4 regions of the Saccharopolyspora antibiotica genome follow, and region 2 is predicted to be linked to each of the others. Evidence: riboswitches for the same ligand, from Rfam matches in the RefSeq annotation. Region 2 holds a riboswitch; each other region holds the start of a gene.
The links. A riboswitch is a leader RNA that binds a small molecule or an ion and turns the genes downstream of it on or off. The one in region 2 is predicted to bind cobalamin.

Region 1 (4,279 bases), on a different contig from region 2:
GATCGTGCTCACCGACTTCTTCGCCCGCGGCCCGATCCCCGCCGACAAGCAGCGGCACGTCGACCGGCTGCTGCGCGACTTCATCATGACCCTCGCCGACGGCGACGACTACCTGCCGATGCTGCGCCGCGCGGGCCTGCGCTTCACCGAGCTGCTGGACATCACCGAGCAGAGCGTGCGCCCCACCTTCCAGCAGATGAGCCGGGACAACGACCAGCTGGACCCGGTCTTCGCGGAGGGCGGCGACGCGAAGTTCAGCCCGGCGGACATGGTCGACGTGGACGAGTTCGGCTCCGCGCTGCTCACCGCCGAGAAGCCGCGCTGACCCCAGGACCGGTCCCGGCGTCCGGTGTGGACGGACGGGACCTCCGCACCCCGGCCCACCCGGCGCCGCGGCGCCCCGCACCGAAGGACCGATCTCCCGTGCCCGATCTGGCCGAGGACGACACCGCACTGGCCTTCCCCCCACCCCGCACCTGCCCGTTCCGGCTGCCGGAGGAGTACCCCGAGCTGCGCGAGAGCACCCCGGTGCGCCGGGTGCTGCTGCCCACCGGCAGGCACGCCTGGATCGTCACCCGCTACGAGGACGTCCGCCGAGCCCTCGTCGATCCCCGGCTGAGCTCCGACCGGGGTGATCCGAACTTCCCGCACGTGGTGGAGCTGGCCAAGAGCGACAACGATTCCACGCTCTCGCTGGCGGGAATGGACCCGCCGGTGCACACCCGGGCCCGCCGCGCCGTCGTCGGCGAGTTCACGCTGCGCAAGACCGAGGCGATGCGTCCCCGGGTGCAGCAGGTCGTGGACGAGGCGGTGGACGCGATGCTGGCCGGACCGCGTCCGGCCGACCTGGTGCGCGCGCTGTCGTTCCCGGTTCCGTCGCTGGTGATCTGCGAACTGCTCGGCGTCTCCTACGGCGACCACGAGTTCTTCGAGGACCGCACGTCCACGATGCTCAACACGACCGAGCCCCCGCTGGCCCGGCAGCGGGCCTTCTTCGACCTGCAGTCCTACCTCGACGACTTGGTCACCCGGAAGGAGGCGGATCCCGGCGACGACCTGCTCAGCCGCCAGGCCGCCAAGACGCCCGAGGACCGCTCCTACGACCACGCCGAGCTCGTGGACCTGGCCTTCCTGCTGCTGACCGCCGGGCACGACACCACCGGGAACATGATCTCGCTGGGTTCGCTGGCGCTGATGCGCGCCCCCGAGCTGCGCGAGCGCGTCACCGGAGCGGCCGAGGGAGCGCTGGAGGTCGTGGACGAGCTGCTGCGCTACTTCAGCATCACCGATCTGATCACGGTGCGGATCGCCAAGGACGACCTGGAGATCGGCGGACAGCCGATCAAGGCGGGGGAGGGCGTGTTCGCGCTGGGCGGCGCCGCGAACCGCGATCCGGCGGCCTTCGCGCGGCCCGAGGAGATCGACGTGGACCGCGGCGCCCGGCAGCACGTCGCCTTCGGCTACGGCCCGCACCAGTGCCTCGGGCAGAACCTGGCCCGGATGGAGCTGGAGATCGTCTACCGCACGCTGTTCCGGAAGATCCCCGAGCTGCGGCCCGCGTGCGACCCCGGTGAGCTGCCGCTGAAGAACGACGCCGCGATCTTCGGCCTGCACGCGCTGCCCGTCACCTGGTGACGCGGCGGCGCGGTCCCGGCGGGGTGATCGCCACCCCGCCGGAGCGCGCCGGGGGCCACCACCACCGTGCGGCGAGGAACATCACCTTGATGCGGCAGCGGTGCGCCCGGTTAGGGTGCCCGGGAGCCAGTCGTGCCCGGAATGGGCGGGGAATCCGGTCGGAAGCCGGAGCTGACGCGCAGCGGTAGGGGCGATGGGCGAGGACCGCCCGCGCGGGCGGACACCACTCGATCACGCGATCGGGGAAGGGACCTCGCCCGCTGAACCCGAGCCCGAAGACCAGGCCGGCTCCCCGGGCCGCAGGCGGTGCCGGGTCGCTGCTGCCGGACCCCGCGCCTGGGTCCGGGGTGAGGAACTCGTGACATGCCGTTACCGCGCGCCCGCACCGGGTGGGTGGCGCTGGTCGCCGCCCTGCTGGCCTCCTGCTCCGCGCCCGCCGAGGACACCGCCGCGTCCGGGACGACGCTGCGCAACTGCGACACCGACGTCACCGTGACCAGCCCGCCGCGACGGGCGGTGTCGCTGAACCAGTCGACCACCGAGATCATGCTCTCGCTGGGGCTCGCCGACCGGATCGTCGGCACCGCGACCTGGACCGAGCCGGTCGATCCCGCGCTGGCGGCGGCCAACGCCCACGTCCCGCGCCTCAGCGACGAGACCCCGTCGTTCGAGGCGGTGCTCGGCACCGAACCGGACATCGTGCTGGGCGCCTACCGGGCGATGTTCACCGACGAGCGGGTCGCCGATCGCGAGCGGTTTGCCGAGCTCGGGGTGCCGACCTACCTGTCCCCGAGCAACTGCCTGCCGGAGGAGGCGCCGCTGGCCGAGCCGGTCGAGCTGGCCGACATCTACCAGGAGGTGCGGGAGATCGCCGGTCTGTTCGGCGTCCCCGAGCGCGGCCACGAGCTCGTCGCCCAGCTGACGAGCAGGGTCGAGGCGGCCCGGGCCCGGGTCGCGAACCTGGAGTCCCCGCCGGACACCTCGGTGCTGTTCTGGTTCGCCCGCACCGAATCCCCGTACGTGGCCGGGTCCACCGGTTCCCCGGCGATCATGGCCAGGGAGCTGGGCGTGCGCAACGCCTACGGGGACCAGGCCTCGATGTGGCCGCAGGTCTCGTGGGAGGACGTCCTCGCCCGCGACCCGGACCTGCTGGTGCTCGGCGACCTCACCCGCGACGGGGAGGGCGACGGACTGGCGGCGAAGACGCGGTTCCTGCGCGAGGACCCGGCGGTGTCCCGGCTCGGAGCCGTGCGCGCGGGCCGGCTCATGCCCATGACCGGCACCGAGCTCAACATCAGCCTGCGCACGGTCACGGGCATCGAACGGCTGGCCGACCGGCTCGTCGAGCTGGACCGGAAGCGGTGACCGCGGCGCTGCCCGCCGGGCGGCTGCCGGGTACCGCGATCGTGCTGGCCGGGATCCCGGCACTGCTGCTGTCGATCGGGGTCGCGGTCACCCTCGGGCCCGCCGATCTCAGCCTCGCCGACGTCGGCAGCGTGGTCGCCGACCGGCTCGGGCTGCTGGAGACCGGCGTGTCCCGCATCGGCCAGGGCATCGTGTGGCAGCTGCGGCTGCCGCGGGCGCTGCTGGCCGCGGTGTGCGGGTCCGGGCTCGGGGTGTGCGGGGCGGTGTTGCAGTCGGTGCTGCGCAACCCGCTGGCCGACCCCTTCCTGCTCGGCGTGTCGGCGGGAGCCTCGACCGGGGCGGTGTCGATCGTGGTGCTCGGGCTCGGCGGCGGGGTCGTCGGCCTCACCGCCGGGGCTTTCGCCGGGGCACTGGTGGCGTTCGCACTGGTGATGCTGCTGGCCGCGCTCGCGGGCGGCGCCACCGGGCACACCGTGCTGGCCGGGGTCGCGGGGACCCAGCTGTTCTCCGCGCTCACCTCCTACATCGTGATCACCTCGGCGGACGCGGAGCAGACCCGCGGCGTGCTGTTCTGGCTGCTGGGCTCGCTGTCGGGGGCGCGGTGGAACGACGTGGCGCTGGCCGGGGCCGTGTGCGCGGGCTGCTTGGTGCTGTGCCAGTCCCGGGCCGCCGCGCTGGACGCCTTCGCCTTCGGCCAGGACGCCGCCGCCTCGCTCGGAGTGCGCGTGGCCCGGCTGCGGCTGGTGCTGCTGGTGGCCACGGCGCTGCTGGCCGCGACGCTGGTGGCCGCCGCCGGGGCGATCGGCTTCGTCGGGCTCGTGCTGCCGCAGGCCGCGCGGCTGCTGGTCGGGCCCCGGCACCGGGTGCTGCTGCCGGTGACCGCCGTGCTCGGCGCGGTGCTGCTGGTGTGGGTGGACGTGCTGGCCACGACGATCGCGGCCCCGCAGGAGGTCCCGGTCGGCGTGGTCACCGCGCTCGTCGGCGTGCCCGCCTTCGCGGTGCTGCTGGTCCGGCGGGGGAGGATGTCGTGAGCGTCACCGCGCACGAGGTGTCCTGGTCGGCAGGCGGCGCCCTCGTCCTCGACGGGGTGCGGCTGACGGTGGGCGAGGGCCGCACCGCGGGGCTGCTCGGACCGAACGGGTCCGGGAAGTCCTCGCTGCTGCGGCTGCTCGCGGGCCTGCGCAGGCCCGCCAGCGGTGCCGTCACCCTCGGCGGCAGGGAGACCGCCGGGTGGCCCCGACGCGAGCTCGCCCGGCGGGTGGCGGTCGTGGAGCAGCAG
Region 2 (4,279 bases):
GAGCCCGCCGCAACGGATCCCACCGGCCCCGATCGGTCGTGGTGGAACAGCGAAGGAGTCGAGTCGATGCGTGCTCAAGAGCAACCTGATCTCCACCGGATCCTCGCCGAACCCGGGCCACCGGTCCAGGCGCCCGGCTGGGGCGGACTGCGGGCCGCGCTGGTGGCCCCGGACCGGCAGGTGGCCGACGCCGCGTTCACCCGGCTCGCCGGCCAGCTGATCGACCCGGTCGCGGCCGGGCCCGCCGACCTCGTCGGTCCGCTGGAGGTGCTCACGGGGCCGCCGCACCCGAACCGGCCGCGGATCGCGCTGCTGCTCGGCGTGCTCGTGGGAGAGGACGCGACCCGTTCCTACCTGCCCGGTCAGGTCCGGGACGTGCTGGTGGCGCGGCTCGACGAGCTGCTGGCGCTGCTGGAGCGCGCCGACGCCGAGCGCTGCCTGCGCACCGCCGTGCTGCTCCTGCTGGCGCACCTGCCCGGTGAGCGGGACCGGATCCTGCCGGTCGTCGCGCGGACGACCGAGGAGGAGGAGTTCGCCCGGATCCGCCGCTGCCTGACCGAGCCCGACCTCGCCGATCCCGGTTGCACGGCGGGGATCGGCCGCGCCTGGCCGTCGCCGGCGCGCTGGGCGCAACCGGAGTCGATCGCGGGCCCGGTCCGCACCGGTGCGGAGCTCGCCGGGCTCTGGGACGCCGAGACGGCCGCGCTGCGCGCCTACCAAGGTGCCCGCGCGGAGCACCAGATCCATCAGCAGATCGGCTGGCCGGACCTACCCGAACCGCCCGAACCCGCGGTACCGGCCCCCTCCGGCGGCTACCGCAGGCTGTTGGAGGCCGAAGTGGCGGGCGTCCGCGCCGAGGAACTGCGCCGCGAGGCGGCCGTCGTCCCGGGCGGCAACTGGGACGGCGCGGTCACCACCTGGGACGAGGACGGGCACCTGCGCCGCGGGCTGCGACCGGCCCCCGGCCCGGTGCTGGACGTGGCCTGCGGGGCCGGGCGCTGGACCCGGGTGCTGGCCGAGCAGGTCGGACCGGACCGGGTGCTGGGCCTCGACGCGGCCGCGCCGCTGCTGGAGCTGGCACGGGAGGCGGTGCCCGGGGTGCTGTTCACCGAGGGCGACGCCAGGGCGCTGCCGTTCCCGGACGGCTTCCTGGGCGCGGTCAACTGCTCCGACGCCCTGCACGTGCTGCCCGATCCGCACCGGGTGATCGCCGAGGTGGCGCGGTGCCTGCACCCGGCGGGGACGTTCACCCTGAGCACCTACCGGCAGGGCACCCGGGCGTTCCAGCGCCACTTCCAGCGCTGCCACGAGCGCGTCTTCGGGCAGCGCTCGTTCGCTCCGGAGGAGCTCGGCGAGCTGCTCGGCTCGGCCGGCCTGGACGTGGTCGACACCGGAGGTCCGGGAACCTTCCTGTTCATCACCGCCCGCCGCCGCGGAGCCGAAGCGGTCCAGCCCGGCTGACCGAAACTTCCCGGAATCACCGGGAACTCCGCGCGGGCCGCGTCCGACGCTCCCGTCGGCCTCCCGCGTCGTCACGCGGGAACTCCGGCGGGAGCCGGGGGTTCGCGGATCCGCTCCCATCGCGTCCGCTCGCTCGTTCCCACCTGCGCGGACCCCGATTCCGGCGCTCGCGGCCGGCCCCGCGGGGTGCCCGTGATCACTTGACATCCGCGGCCGGGGCTGCGAACTTCTCATCCGTTCAAGCGACGGTGTGCAGGAAGCCGGTGTGAATCCGGCGCGGTCCCGCCACTGTGAGCGGGGAGCCTGCCTCCTCCCGTGCCACTGCCCCCGAGGCGGGAAGGCCGGAGGCCGGTGTCGATCCACGAGCCAGGAGACTGGCACCGTCGTGCCGATTCGCACGGGGTCGCGGAGCCCCGGAGGAGGTACGTGGTGCCGCGCAACGCCGCATCGCGCCGTTCCGGCGCGCCATCCCCACCGGACCCGACCGCCCACCGCAGGGCGTGATCCCGCTCGCGTTCGTTTCGCCATCGCTCCGGTTCGGGGAGACACGTGCGTCCTAGTCCTGCCCAGGCGGCACAACACGCCGCAGCAGAGTCCACTTCAGACAGATTGATCGCCGCCGCGCTGTCCGGCGAGCTCACCGGGGAGGATCCGGCGCTCCGGTCGGTGGCGGTCGCCTTCCTCACCGTGCAGGCCGCCCGGCATCCCGGGCGGGGGACCGGTTACACCAACGCGGTGCTGAGCGTCCGGGTCGGCGCCGCGGTCGGATCCTGCGCGGTCGAGCCGGGCGCGGTCGACGAGGAGACCGCGCGCGACTGCGCGGGCCGCCGCGTCGCGGAGCTGTTGCGGCATCCGCTGCCGCCGGTCCGGGTGGCCGCGCTGGACGCCTTCCTCGCGGCCGCCCGCCCGCACGCGGAGCACCCGCTCGCGCGGCGGGTCGTGGTCCCGGCGGGGGATTCGCTGGTGAAGTCGATGGCGCGGGCGCGCGCCGTCGCCGCGATCACCCGGGTTCCGGAAGGCGGTCGGGTCGCGGTGATCGGCGTGGTCAACTCGTTGCTCGCGGCGTTGCGCGAGCGCGGCCTGGACTACCTGCCCTGCGACCTCAAGGGCGGCCGCACCGAGTGGGGCGAGCCGGTGCTCACCGAGCACGCGGAGGCGATCGCGGGAGCGGACGCGGTGTTGGCTTCCGGCATGGTGCTGGGCAACGGCACCTTCGACGAGATCGCGGCGACCTGCGCGCGGCGCGGCCTGCCGCTGACCATGTTCGCCCAGACCGGTCCGGCGGTGCTGCGCGAGCTGCTGGGCGGCCCGGTGCAGGCGCTCTCGGCGGAGCCGTACCCGTTCTTCTGGCTCTCCGGGGAGCCGACCCCGATCCACACCTACGAGGCCGCCCGCCCCGAGGTCACGTCGTGACGGGCCGGGCACCCGACCGGTGCGGTTCGGTCCTGGACCTGATCGGCGGCACCCCGATGGTCCGCATCGGCGTGCCGATGTCCGGGCCCCACCCGGGCTTCTGGGCGAAGCTGGAGGGCGTCGCTCCCGGCGGGATGAAGGCGCGGGCGGCGCGGGCGATGCTCGCGGGGGCCCGCGCGCGGGGTGAGCTGCGCCCCGGAGGGACGGTGATCGAGTCCACCAGCGGCACCCTCGGGCTCGGTCTCGCCTTCGTCGGGGCGGCCTGGGGGCATCCGGTGGTGGTGGTCGCCGACGCGGAGCTCGACGAGCTGACCCGCGCCCTGCTCGCCGCGCACGGGGTGCGGGTCGAGCTGGTGCGCGAGCCGCACCCGGTGGGCGGCTGGCAGCGGGCCCGGCTGGAGCGGGTGCGGGAGCTGATGGCCGAGCTGCCCGGGGCGTACTGGCCGGATCAGTACGGCAACCCGGACAACGTCGTGGGTTACCGCGAGCTCGGGCACGAGCTGCTCGACCAGCTGCCGGACGTCGAGGTGGTGGTGTGCGGCGTCGGCACCGGCGGGCACAGCGCGGGCATCGCGCAGGTGCTGCGGCGCCGCCGCCCCCGGGTCCGGCTGGTCGGGGTGGACGCGGCCGGCTCGGCGGTGTTCGGGGATCCGGCGGTGCCGCGCCTGATGCGCGGCCTCGGCAGCAGCATCCACCCGGGCAACGTGGACTACGACGCGTTCGACGAGGTGCACTGGCTCGGCGCCGCCGAATCCGCCGCGGCCTGCCTGCGGCTGGCCTCCGGCGCGTTCGTCACCGGGGGGTGGAGCACCGGCGCGGTGGCGCTGGTCGCCTCCTGGTGCGCGCGCGAGCTGGGCTCGGACCGGGTGGCGGCGGTGTTCCCGGACGGCCCGCACCGCTACTGGCGGACGATCTACGACGCGGAGTTCCGCGCGGGGTTGCCGGATCCGGTCTCCGAACCCTCCGAAGTGGACGGTGTGCCGGACGAGGTCGACAGCGCGACGAGCTGGCGGAGGTCGCGCAAGGTGGTCGATCCCTGCGCCCACCGCGCCGCCGGTTCCGCGGGTTGCCCGGTCTGCGAGGTGCGGCCGTGAACCGCGCCGCCTTCGCCGGGCTGTCCCCGGCGGCCAAGCTGCTGGTGATCAACCAGTTCGGCATCAACGTGGGCTTCTACATGCTGATGCCGTTCCTGGCCGCGTACCTGAGCGGGAACCTGGGTTACGGCGCCGCCGTGGTCGGGTTGGTGCTCGGGGTCCGGAACCTGAGCCAGCAGGGCATGTTCCTCCTGGGCGGCACCGCCGCGGACCGGCTCGGCTGCCGCCCGATGATCATCGTGGGCTGCGCGCTGCGGGTCGTCTCCTTCGGCCTGTTCGCCGCGTTCACCTCGCTGCCCGGCGTGTTCGCC
Region 3 (4,279 bases), on a different contig from region 2:
TTGCCCAGGTGCACCATCGCGTGCGCGCCGAACTCGTCGGTCATCCAGCGGTAGGCCGCGAGGTAGTGGTGGCTCGGCGGCAGGTCCGGGTCGTGGTAGATCGCGATCGGGTTCTCGCCGAAGCCGCGCGGCGGCTGCACCACGACCACCACGTTGCCCGCGCGCAGCGCCGCGAGCACGATCTCGCCGTCCGGGTCGTGCGAGCGGTCCACGAACTGCTCGCCCGGCGGCGGCCCCCAGTGCCGCTCGACGCTGTCCCGCAGGTCCTGCGGCAGGGTGGCGAACCAGTCGGCGTAGCGCTTCGCTGGGATGCGCACCGGGTTGCCGGACAGCTGCTCCTCGGTCAGCCAGTCCGGGTCCTGGCCCCCGGCGGCGATCAGCGCGTGCACCAGCGCGTCGCCGTCCTGCGCGGCGACGCCGGGCAGCGCGTCCGGGCCGTCCTCGGGGCCGATGTCGTACCCGGCTTCGCGGAGGCGCTGGAGCAGGCCCACCGCGCTGGCCGGGGTGTCGAGCCCGACCGCGTTGCCGATGCGGGAGTGCTTCGTCGGGTAGGCCGAGAGCATCAGCACCAGCCGCTTGTCGGCGGCCGGGACGTGCCGCAGCCGCGCGTGCTTCACGGCGATGCCCGCGACGCGCGCGGTGCGCTCCGGATCGGCCACGTACACCGGGAGGCCCTCGGAGTCGTTCTCCTTGAACGAGAACGGCACCGTGATCAGCCTGCCGTCGAACTCCGGCACCGCCACCTGGGTGGCCATGTCCAGCGGGGACAGGCCCTCGTCGTTGTCCGCCCAGGCCGCGCGGCTGGAGGTGAGCGTGAGCCCCTGCAGGATCGGCACGTCCAGCGCAGCCAGCGCCCCCACGTCCCACGCCTCGTCGTCACCCCCGGCCGAGGCGGTCGCGGGCTTCGTGCCGCCCGCCGCCAGCACCGTCACGATCAGCGCGTCCGCCTCGCGCAGCGTCTCCAGCAGGCCGGGCTCGGGGGCGCGCAGCGACGCGCAGAACACCGGCAGGGCCTGGCCCCCGGCGTCCTCGATCGCCTCCGAGAGCGCGTGCGCGAACGCGGTGTTGCCCGCCATGTGGTGCGCGCGGTAGTAGAGCACCGCCACCTTCGGGCCCTCGGTGCGGCGCGGGGTGCGCTCCAGCGGGCCCCACTTCGGCGTCTCCACCGGTGGCTCGAAGCCGTGGCCGGTGAGCAGCACGGTGTCGGAGAGGAAGTGGAACAGCTGCGCGAGGTTGTCCGGCCCGCCCTGAGCCAGGTAGGCGTGGGCCTGCGCGCACACGCCGCCGGGGACCGTGGAGCACTCCATGAGTTCCGCGTCCGGGGCCTGCTCGCCGCCGAGGACCACGACCGGGCGCGGGCCCGCGAGCAGCGCGTCCAGGCCCTCCTCCCAGGCGCGGCGGCCGCCGAGCAGCCGCACCACCACGAGGTCCGCGTCCTCCAGCAGCGGCGGCAGGTCGTCCGCGCCGAGCCGCGCCGGGTTGCCGAGCCGGAAGTCCGCACCGCTGGCGCGTGCGCTGAGCAGATCGGTGTCCGATGTGGACAGCAGCAGGATCATGCGGCACGCTCCCGGCTGGGCAGGGACGCGGGCGTGCGGGCAGGACGCATGGTCAACCTTCCTCGGGGTCCTCGCCCCGGAGTCGTCGGCTGCCCGGTGTCGACCGGGCGGTGGCGGCGCGGAGTGTCCTGGCTCCCGGATCGTCGCTCGCCCCGGCCTTCCCACCCGCAGCTCGTGCGGGCAGTGACCTCGTGCGGAGTCCGCTCCCCGGTGACAGTGGCGGGACCGCGCCGGACTCGCACCGGCTTCCTCCACTCGTCGCCGCGGACCACTCTCCGCAACGGCGCGATCGTTCGTCAAGTGCGCTGGTGCGCCGCGGCAGGAGAGATCGCGCACTGGCCGATCGCGGGGCGGTGAGGTGCGTCGCGTTGTGCCGACGTGGCCCGGGCGGGCCGTAGTATCGACGACCGCCGGTGCGCGGCGAGATCCGCGCGCCATCCCGGAATCGCGCCGTGCGCTGCGGATTCCGGTTCCGATCGGACCACGACCAGAGCGGGGAGAGCCGTGCCGCGACGAGCCGAGCCCGACCGGTGCCCCGGGGCGCTGCGGGTGCACGAGGCCGCCGACGGCGGCCTGGCCCGGGTCCGCGTGCCCGGCGGCAGGCTCAGCGCGCGCCAGGTGCGGGCGGTGGCCGCGGCCGCCGAGCTGGGCGACGGCGGCTGGGAGCTCACCTCGCGGGCGAACCTCCAGGTGCGGGGCTTGGCGGCGAGCGCGGTGCCGGAGTTCGCGGCCCGGCTCGCCGAGTCGGGCCTGCTGCCCTCGCCGACGCACGAGCGGGTCCGCAACGTGATCGCCTCCCCGCACACCGGTTGCGACGAGCTCGCGGCGCTGGACGCGGGCGCGGTGGCCGTCGAGCTCGACGAGCTGTTGTGCGCCGAACCCGCGCTGGCGGAACTGCCGGGGCGCTTCCTGTTCACCGTCGACGACGGGCGGGGCGATGTCGCCGGGCTGGGCGCCGACGTCGGGCTGGTCCCGGCGGGGGGCGCGGTGGCCGTGCTGCTGTCCGGGGCGGACGAGGGGATCCGGGTCGCGGCCGCCGACGCGGCGCGGGCCGCCGTGCTGGCCGCCGGGGAGTTCCTCGTGGAGCGGGCGCGGCAGGGCGCGGCGAGCTGGCGGCTCGCCGAGCTCTCCGAGGGCACCGGCCGGGTCGCCGGGCGCCTGCGCGCCGCGCTCGGCTCCGCCGCGCTGGGGAGCACCGCGCCGGTGTCCGCCGTCGAGCCGATGCCGACGCACGCCGGGCTGGGCGCCCGGCACCGCCGCGACGGGCTGGTCTGCCTCGCGCTGGGCGCACCGCTGGGGCGGTGCGGCGCCGCGCAGGTGCGGGTGCTGGCCGAGCTGGGCCGGCCGCTGCGGCTCACCCCGTGGCGCGCCCTGCTGCTGCCGGACGTCCCCGAGACGGCCGCTCCGCGCCTGCTGTCCGAATTGGACGGAGCCGGATTCCTGGTGGACGCGGCGGATCCGCTCGCCGGGGTGACGTCCTGCGCCGGCAGCCCGGGTTGCGCGAAGTCCCTCGCGGACGTGCGCGCCGACGCCGCGCGCGTCGCGCGCCCGGGACCTCGGCCGGTGCACTGGGCCGGGTGCGAGCGCCGCTGCGGGCGCCCGGCGGGAGACGCGGTCCTGGTGCTGGCCACCGGGAGCGGTTACGAGGTCGGCGGAGCCCCCGCCGGCGAGGTGTCAGCCGCGCTGGACGCGGCACGGAGGGCAGTGTGAGCACCGAGAACGGCTACGACTACGTCCGGGACGGGGCGGAGATCTACCGCCGCTCCTTCGCCACCATCCGCGCGGAGGCCGAGCTCGACGGCGTGCCGCCGGACGTGGCGGGAGTGGCGGTCCGCATGATCCACGCCTGCGGGATGGTGGACCTGGTGCGCGACCTCGCCTGGTCGACGGGAGCGGTCGCCGCCGCCCGCGCCGCGCTGCGCTCCGGGGCGCCGGTGCTCTGCGATGCCGCGATGGTCGCCGCCGGGATCACCCGGCGCAGGCTGCCCGCGGACAACGAGATCGTCTGCACCCTCGGCGACCCCGGGGTTCCGGAGCTGGCCGAGCGGCTGGGCACCACCCGCAGCGCGGCGGCGATGGAGCTGTGGCGGGACCGGCTGGAGGGCTCGGTGGTGGCCGTCGGCAACGCCCCGACCTCGCTGTTCCGGCTGCTGGAGATGGTCGACGCGGGCGCGGGCAGGCCCGCCGCCGTGCTCGGCCTGCCCGTCGGGTTCATCGGCGCCGCCGAGTCCAAGCAGGCCCTGGCCGACCACCCCGCGCTGGAGCACCTGGTGGTGCTGGGCCGCCGGGGCGGCAGCGCGATGGCCGTGGCGGCCGTCAACGCGATCGCGAGCGAACAGGAGTGAGCAGCACCGTGGAGCAGGCAGGCAGGTTGTTCGGCGTCGGGCTCGGCCCGGGGGACCCGGAGCTGGTCACCGTGAAGGCCGCGCGGCTGATCGGCGAGGCCGAGGTGATCGCCTATCACAGCGCCCGGCACGGCCGCAGCATCGCCCGCTCCGTCGCCGAGCCCTACCTGCGGGAGGGGCAGCTGGAGGAGCCGCTGGTCTACCCGGTGACGACGGAGACCACCGACCACCCGGGCGGCTACCAGGGCGCGATCGACGAGTTCTACGCCGAGGCCGCCGAACGCCTCGCCGCGCACCTGGCCGCCGGGCGGACCGTGGCGCTGCTGTGCGAGGGCGACCCGTTCTTCTACGGCTCCTACATGCACATGCACAAGCGGC
Region 4 (4,279 bases), on a different contig from region 2:
AGCCGGATGACGCGATCGATCTCGTCGCGCATCCGCTGCTCGTAGGTCGCGCGGTCGATGCTGCCGGAGCGCACCGCGGCCCGAGCCTTGCGCACGTCGGTGGTCTGCGGGAAGGAGCCGATCGTCGTGGTCGGCAGCGGCGGCAGCCGCAACGACTTCCGCTGCGCGGCGAGACGGTCGGCGTAGTCCCCGCGCCGGGCGTGCTCGGGTTGGAGCGAGTCGAGCCGCGCCCGCACCCGGTCGTTGCGGGTCAGTTCCGCCCCGGCCCGGTCGGTGATGCGGCGACGCGCGTCGTCGAGCTGCTCGGTGACGGCGTCCCTCCCCCGGTGCAGGGCGCGGTCGAGGATCACGACCTCGTCCACCTTCTGCGCGGCGAACGCCAGCCAGGACCGCACCCTCGGGTCTAGGTCGGTCTCGGCGTCGACGTCGTAGGGCACGTGCAGCAGCGAGCAGGAGCTGCTCACCGCCACTTCACCGGCGAGGCCGAGCAGCGTCGCGCCGGTGGTGAGCGCTTCGTCCAGGTCGGTGCGCCAGATGTTGCGGCCGTCGACCAGGCCCGCGACCAGCGTCTTGCCCCGCAGCCCCGGCACCGCGGGCAACTGGTCCACGGTGCGTCGCCCGGCGACGAGGTCCACGCCCAGCGCCTCGATCGGCGCGGCGGCCAGCACGCCCAGCGCGTCGCCGAGCTCGCCGAAGTAGGAGGCGACGAGGATCTTCGGCCGCTCGTCGAGCTCACCGAGGCGCTGGTAGGCGGCGCGCAGCGCGTCGAGGTCGGCCTGCGAGCGGTCCGCGGTGAACGCGGGCTCGTCCAGCTGCACCCACTCCACCCCGGCCCGGTGCAGCTCCCCGAGCAGTTCGGCGTAGGCGTCGACGAGTTCGTCGACCTTGTCCAGCGGGCGGAACGATCCGGCCGCACCGCCCACCGGCTTGGACAGCAGCAGGAACGTCAGCGGTCCGACGAGGACCGGCCGGGTCGTGACGCCGAGCTCGGCGGCCTCGGCGCACTGGTCGACGGCGGTGCGGTCGGAGAGCCGGAACGTCGTGTCCGGCCCGATCTCCGGGACGATGTAGTGGTAGTTCGTGTCGAACCACTTCGTCATCTCCAGCGGTGGCGCGGATTCCACGCCGCGCGCCATCGCGAAGTAGGTGTCGAGCGGGTTCAGGCCCAGTTCCGCGAAGCGGTGCGGGACCGCGCCGAAGGTGACCGCCGTGTCGAGGACCTGGTCGTAGTAGGAAAAGGTGTTTCCCGGAACCGAGTCCAGCCCGGCGTCGCGCAGCGACCGCCACGTGTCGGCGCGCAGCGTGCGGGCGACTTCGCGCAGCTCCGCCTCGCCGATGCGGGACTGCCAGTAGCGCTCCAGTGCGCGCTTGAGCTCCCGGTTCGGTCCGATCCTGGGGAACCCGAGCACGGTGGATCCGATTGTGCTGGTCAACGCTCTCTCCTCGCGAGCTGGACGACAGATCTGCGAGGTCGAGCGGACGTGATCCGGGCGCACGTCGCCGCGCGGGTGGCGGCTCGTGGACCAGGTCTTCCCGCGAGACCTCGCACCAGCGCGCGTCCTCGGACGCGCGCACCGGTGGCAGGTCTTCGGACTCGCGGGCGCTTCCCGGTAGTACCGGGGTTCCTAGTGGCCGTCGCTTCCCGAGCGTGCGCTCAGTGCTGTGACCGGTCGTGGACCGGTGACGGCGGTCGTTCCCGCTCACCGCTGCGGGGCAGTCCCGGATTCGCACCGGGTTCCCTCTTGCCTCGCACCGACCCGCTTCCGCGGAGCCGTGCGAACCACCAGCACTGCGGAGGCTACTTGCTTCTGGCGGGAAGACAAGGGTTCGACGTTCAGCTCCCCGGTGCGCACCGGTCTCGTCCGGCGAAGTTGGCGGGCCCGGGCAACCCCGCTCGGGCTGAGGCGTCTTCCGGGCAGAAGAGGGGGAGCGGAGCGCTCACCCCGCCACCAGGCCGACTCGAGAGGACATCCACCGTGGGGAAGAACGGAATTCGCGCAGGTGTGGGCATCGGCGCGCTGGCCGCTGCCGCGATGGCCCTGGTCCCGGCGGGCGTCGCCGTCGCCGATTCGACCGAGACGGTCACCGCCGATCTGGACGGCAACGGCACCCCGGACACGGCGAAGCTGGCCGCGATCGGCGACGGCTCGCAGCAGCTGCTGAAGTTCACAGTGGACGGAAAGGTGACCGAGGCGACGCTGCCCGGCGACGCCTACGCGGGCACCCAGCCGATGCGGGTGCTCGACGTGAACCACGACGGCAGGCAGGAAGTGCTGGTGGCGGAGTCCATCGGCGCGAACACCGCGTGGTTCAGCGTCTGGGACCTCGGCGCCGATGGAGCACCGCGCGAGCTGACCACGCAGGACGGTCAGCCGCTGAAGATCAACGAAGGTGGTGGCGTGGCCGCCCGGCTCGGCTACGAGTGCGCACCGGCCGGATCGGACGGACGGGTGCTGATCACCCTCGCCGCGTCGAACGAGAGCCCCACCACCGAACCCGCCTACGACGGCGCGCGGATCGCGTTCGACGTGCGCGATGGCGTGGCCACCCCGGTCGACGAGTACTCGTTCACCGGGGTCGGGCAGGACGACCCGGTGCTGCGGGTCGTTCCCGAATCCTGTTCCTGACCGGGAGCGGCCGGGTCCGTCGCGTCGAGGGGGCGCGGCGGCCCCGGAGCCCGGCCGGCGCAGTTGTCGATCGGCTTGCCGTTCGATACCGGGTCTGCAACGCCGACCGCGCCGGTACCACTGTCGACGGAGCCGCCGGTTACCCTGCTTGCTGCAGCTCACGCGAGTGATGTGCGGGCCCTCGTAGCTCAGCTGGACAGAGCAAAGGACTTCTAATCCTTAGGTCGCAGGTTCGAGTCCTGCCGGGGGCGCCACCAGGGGAATGCGCGAGGATTCCGTCCCGTGCGGTGCGTTGCGAGCGAAGGATTCCGGGCGCCGTCCCGGCGTCTTGCCGGGCCGTGCGGCGAGGCGCTCTCGTGGGCCGCTGGTCTCGACGGGCTCGGTGCGCTGCTGTCCGGGGCTGGCGTCCCCGCCTTCCGCGTCACCAGCGCCGCGCCGCGGATGGTCACGTCGTGCCGCGGGGCGAGCCGGCTCGACGCCCGAGGCCGCTTCCCCGTCCGTCACCTGCGGACGTGGCGGTGGTCGTCGTCGGCGGGGCTCGTCATCGGTCGCGGTCCCCGTGCTGTCGGTGAGTCGGCTGATGGCAGCGAGCGCCCGTGGCGTGTAGGGTTCGTGGTGGTCGTTGTTTCTGGGTTCGTGTTCGCGCATGCTCGCAGGATGTTGATGCGGGCGAGCTGCTGTCTTTGGTGTAGCTGGAGTTAAGCCGCCGTCTAAAGATCACCCGGCCCGGGCCTCGCGCACGGTGCGTGGCGCCCGTGATACCTCTCAGCTCCCGAATGGAGACACGCATGACTCAGGGAACCGTGAAGTGGTTCAACGCGGAGAAGGGCTTCGGCTTCATCGCTCCGGACGCGGGCGGGCCGGACGTGTTCGTGCACTACTCCGCCATCGACGGCGGCGGATTCCGCAGCCTGGAGGAGAACCAGCAGGTTTCCTTCGACGTCACCCAGGGGCCCAAGGGCCCGCAGGCCGAACTGGTCCGCGTGGTCTGAGACGTTGAGCTCGCCTGGCCCCGCCGCGTGCGGGGCCAGGATCCCAGCGCCGCTCCCGCCCGCCTCGTGATGGCGGCGCGGTGGAGACGGCCCCAGCCGCATCACCTCGCGAGCACGACCGCAGCGCGCTTGGCCGCTGCCGCTCCGCGTGCGGACCGCCGGTGGCTGGTTCGCCGCGACTTCGCGGTCCGACGCTCGTTCTTCGCCCGGTTGAGCCGAGCGCTGCTGTCGATCAGCAGCCGATTCCCGGTGACGTCGAACTTTCCCGAACTCGCCCACGCACCCGTGCGAGCCGATCGCCCGGGCCGCTGGACGCCCCTCGAACGCATTGGAGCCCCATGCGGGCCATGACGCCCCACCTGAACGCACTCGCCGCTCCTGTGGTGTCCGAAGTGGACGACCGGCCCGGAGTGGCCGGTGCGCGCGCCGCCCGGCCCCGGGCCGCCGCTCGGCACACCCGCTACATCGCCCGGACGTTGTCCGACGAGGCTTGGCAGATCACCGACGGGGAGGGCCAGCACACGGCTCGGCTCGTCGGCTCCGAGCACGACGCCGTCGACCGAGCCCACCGCCAGCTCGCCGCGTTCGGCGGCGGCACCGTGCTGGTGACCTCGCTCGACTGACGTTCGCGCCGCCGTTGCGGCGGCGCCACCTGACTGA

Region 1: it holds a riboswitch for cobalamin, as region 2 does, so the genes downstream of both, ACL03H_RS04040 (ABC transporter substrate-binding protein) here and ACL03H_RS02850 (Rossmann-like domain-containing protein) in region 2, are expected to answer to the same signal.
Region 3: it holds a riboswitch for cobalamin, as region 2 does, so the genes downstream of both, cobN (cobaltochelatase subunit CobN) here and ACL03H_RS02850 (Rossmann-like domain-containing protein) in region 2, are expected to answer to the same signal.
Region 4: it holds a riboswitch for cobalamin, as region 2 does, so the genes downstream of both, metE (5-methyltetrahydropteroyltriglutamate--homocysteine S-methyltransferase) here and ACL03H_RS02850 (Rossmann-like domain-containing protein) in region 2, are expected to answer to the same signal.

The regions. Positions count from the first base shown of each region.
Region 1 is NZ_JBJZOI010000004.1:165,924-170,202, forward strand. It holds gene ACL03H_RS04030 (SAM-dependent methyltransferase) at 1-325, shown strand, start outside; gene ACL03H_RS04035 (cytochrome P450) at 424-1,635, shown strand; cobalamin riboswitch at 1,784-1,916, shown strand; gene ACL03H_RS04040 (ABC transporter substrate-binding protein) at 1,999-3,000, shown strand; gene ACL03H_RS04045 (FecCD family ABC transporter permease) at 2,997-4,031, shown strand; gene ACL03H_RS04050 (ABC transporter ATP-binding protein) at 4,028-4,279, shown strand, end outside.
Region 2 is NZ_JBJZOI010000003.1:145,303-149,581, forward strand. It holds gene ACL03H_RS02845 (class I SAM-dependent methyltransferase) at 67-1,461, shown strand; cobalamin riboswitch at 1,693-1,858, shown strand; gene ACL03H_RS02850 (Rossmann-like domain-containing protein) at 2,071-2,874, shown strand; gene ACL03H_RS02855 (PLP-dependent cysteine synthase family protein) at 2,871-3,968, shown strand; gene ACL03H_RS02860 (MFS transporter) at 3,965-4,279, shown strand, end outside.
Region 3 is NZ_JBJZOI010000018.1:18,812-23,090, forward strand. It holds gene cobN (cobaltochelatase subunit CobN) at 1-1,556, opposite strand, end outside; cobalamin riboswitch at 1,679-1,807, opposite strand; gene cobG (precorrin-3B synthase) at 2,061-3,266, shown strand; gene ACL03H_RS16120 (precorrin-8X methylmutase) at 3,263-3,901, shown strand; gene ACL03H_RS16125 (precorrin-2 C(20)-methyltransferase) at 3,898-4,279, shown strand, end outside.
Region 4 is NZ_JBJZOI010000014.1:85,765-90,043, reverse strand. It holds gene metE (5-methyltetrahydropteroyltriglutamate--homocysteine S-methyltransferase) at 1-1,433, opposite strand, end outside; cobalamin riboswitch at 1,563-1,800, opposite strand; gene ACL03H_RS13660 (FG-GAP repeat domain-containing protein) at 1,977-2,627, shown strand; tRNA gene ACL03H_RS13655 (tRNA-Arg) at 2,805-2,881, shown strand; gene ACL03H_RS13650 (cold-shock protein) at 3,416-3,619, shown strand; gene ACL03H_RS13645 (hypothetical protein) at 3,967-4,242, shown strand.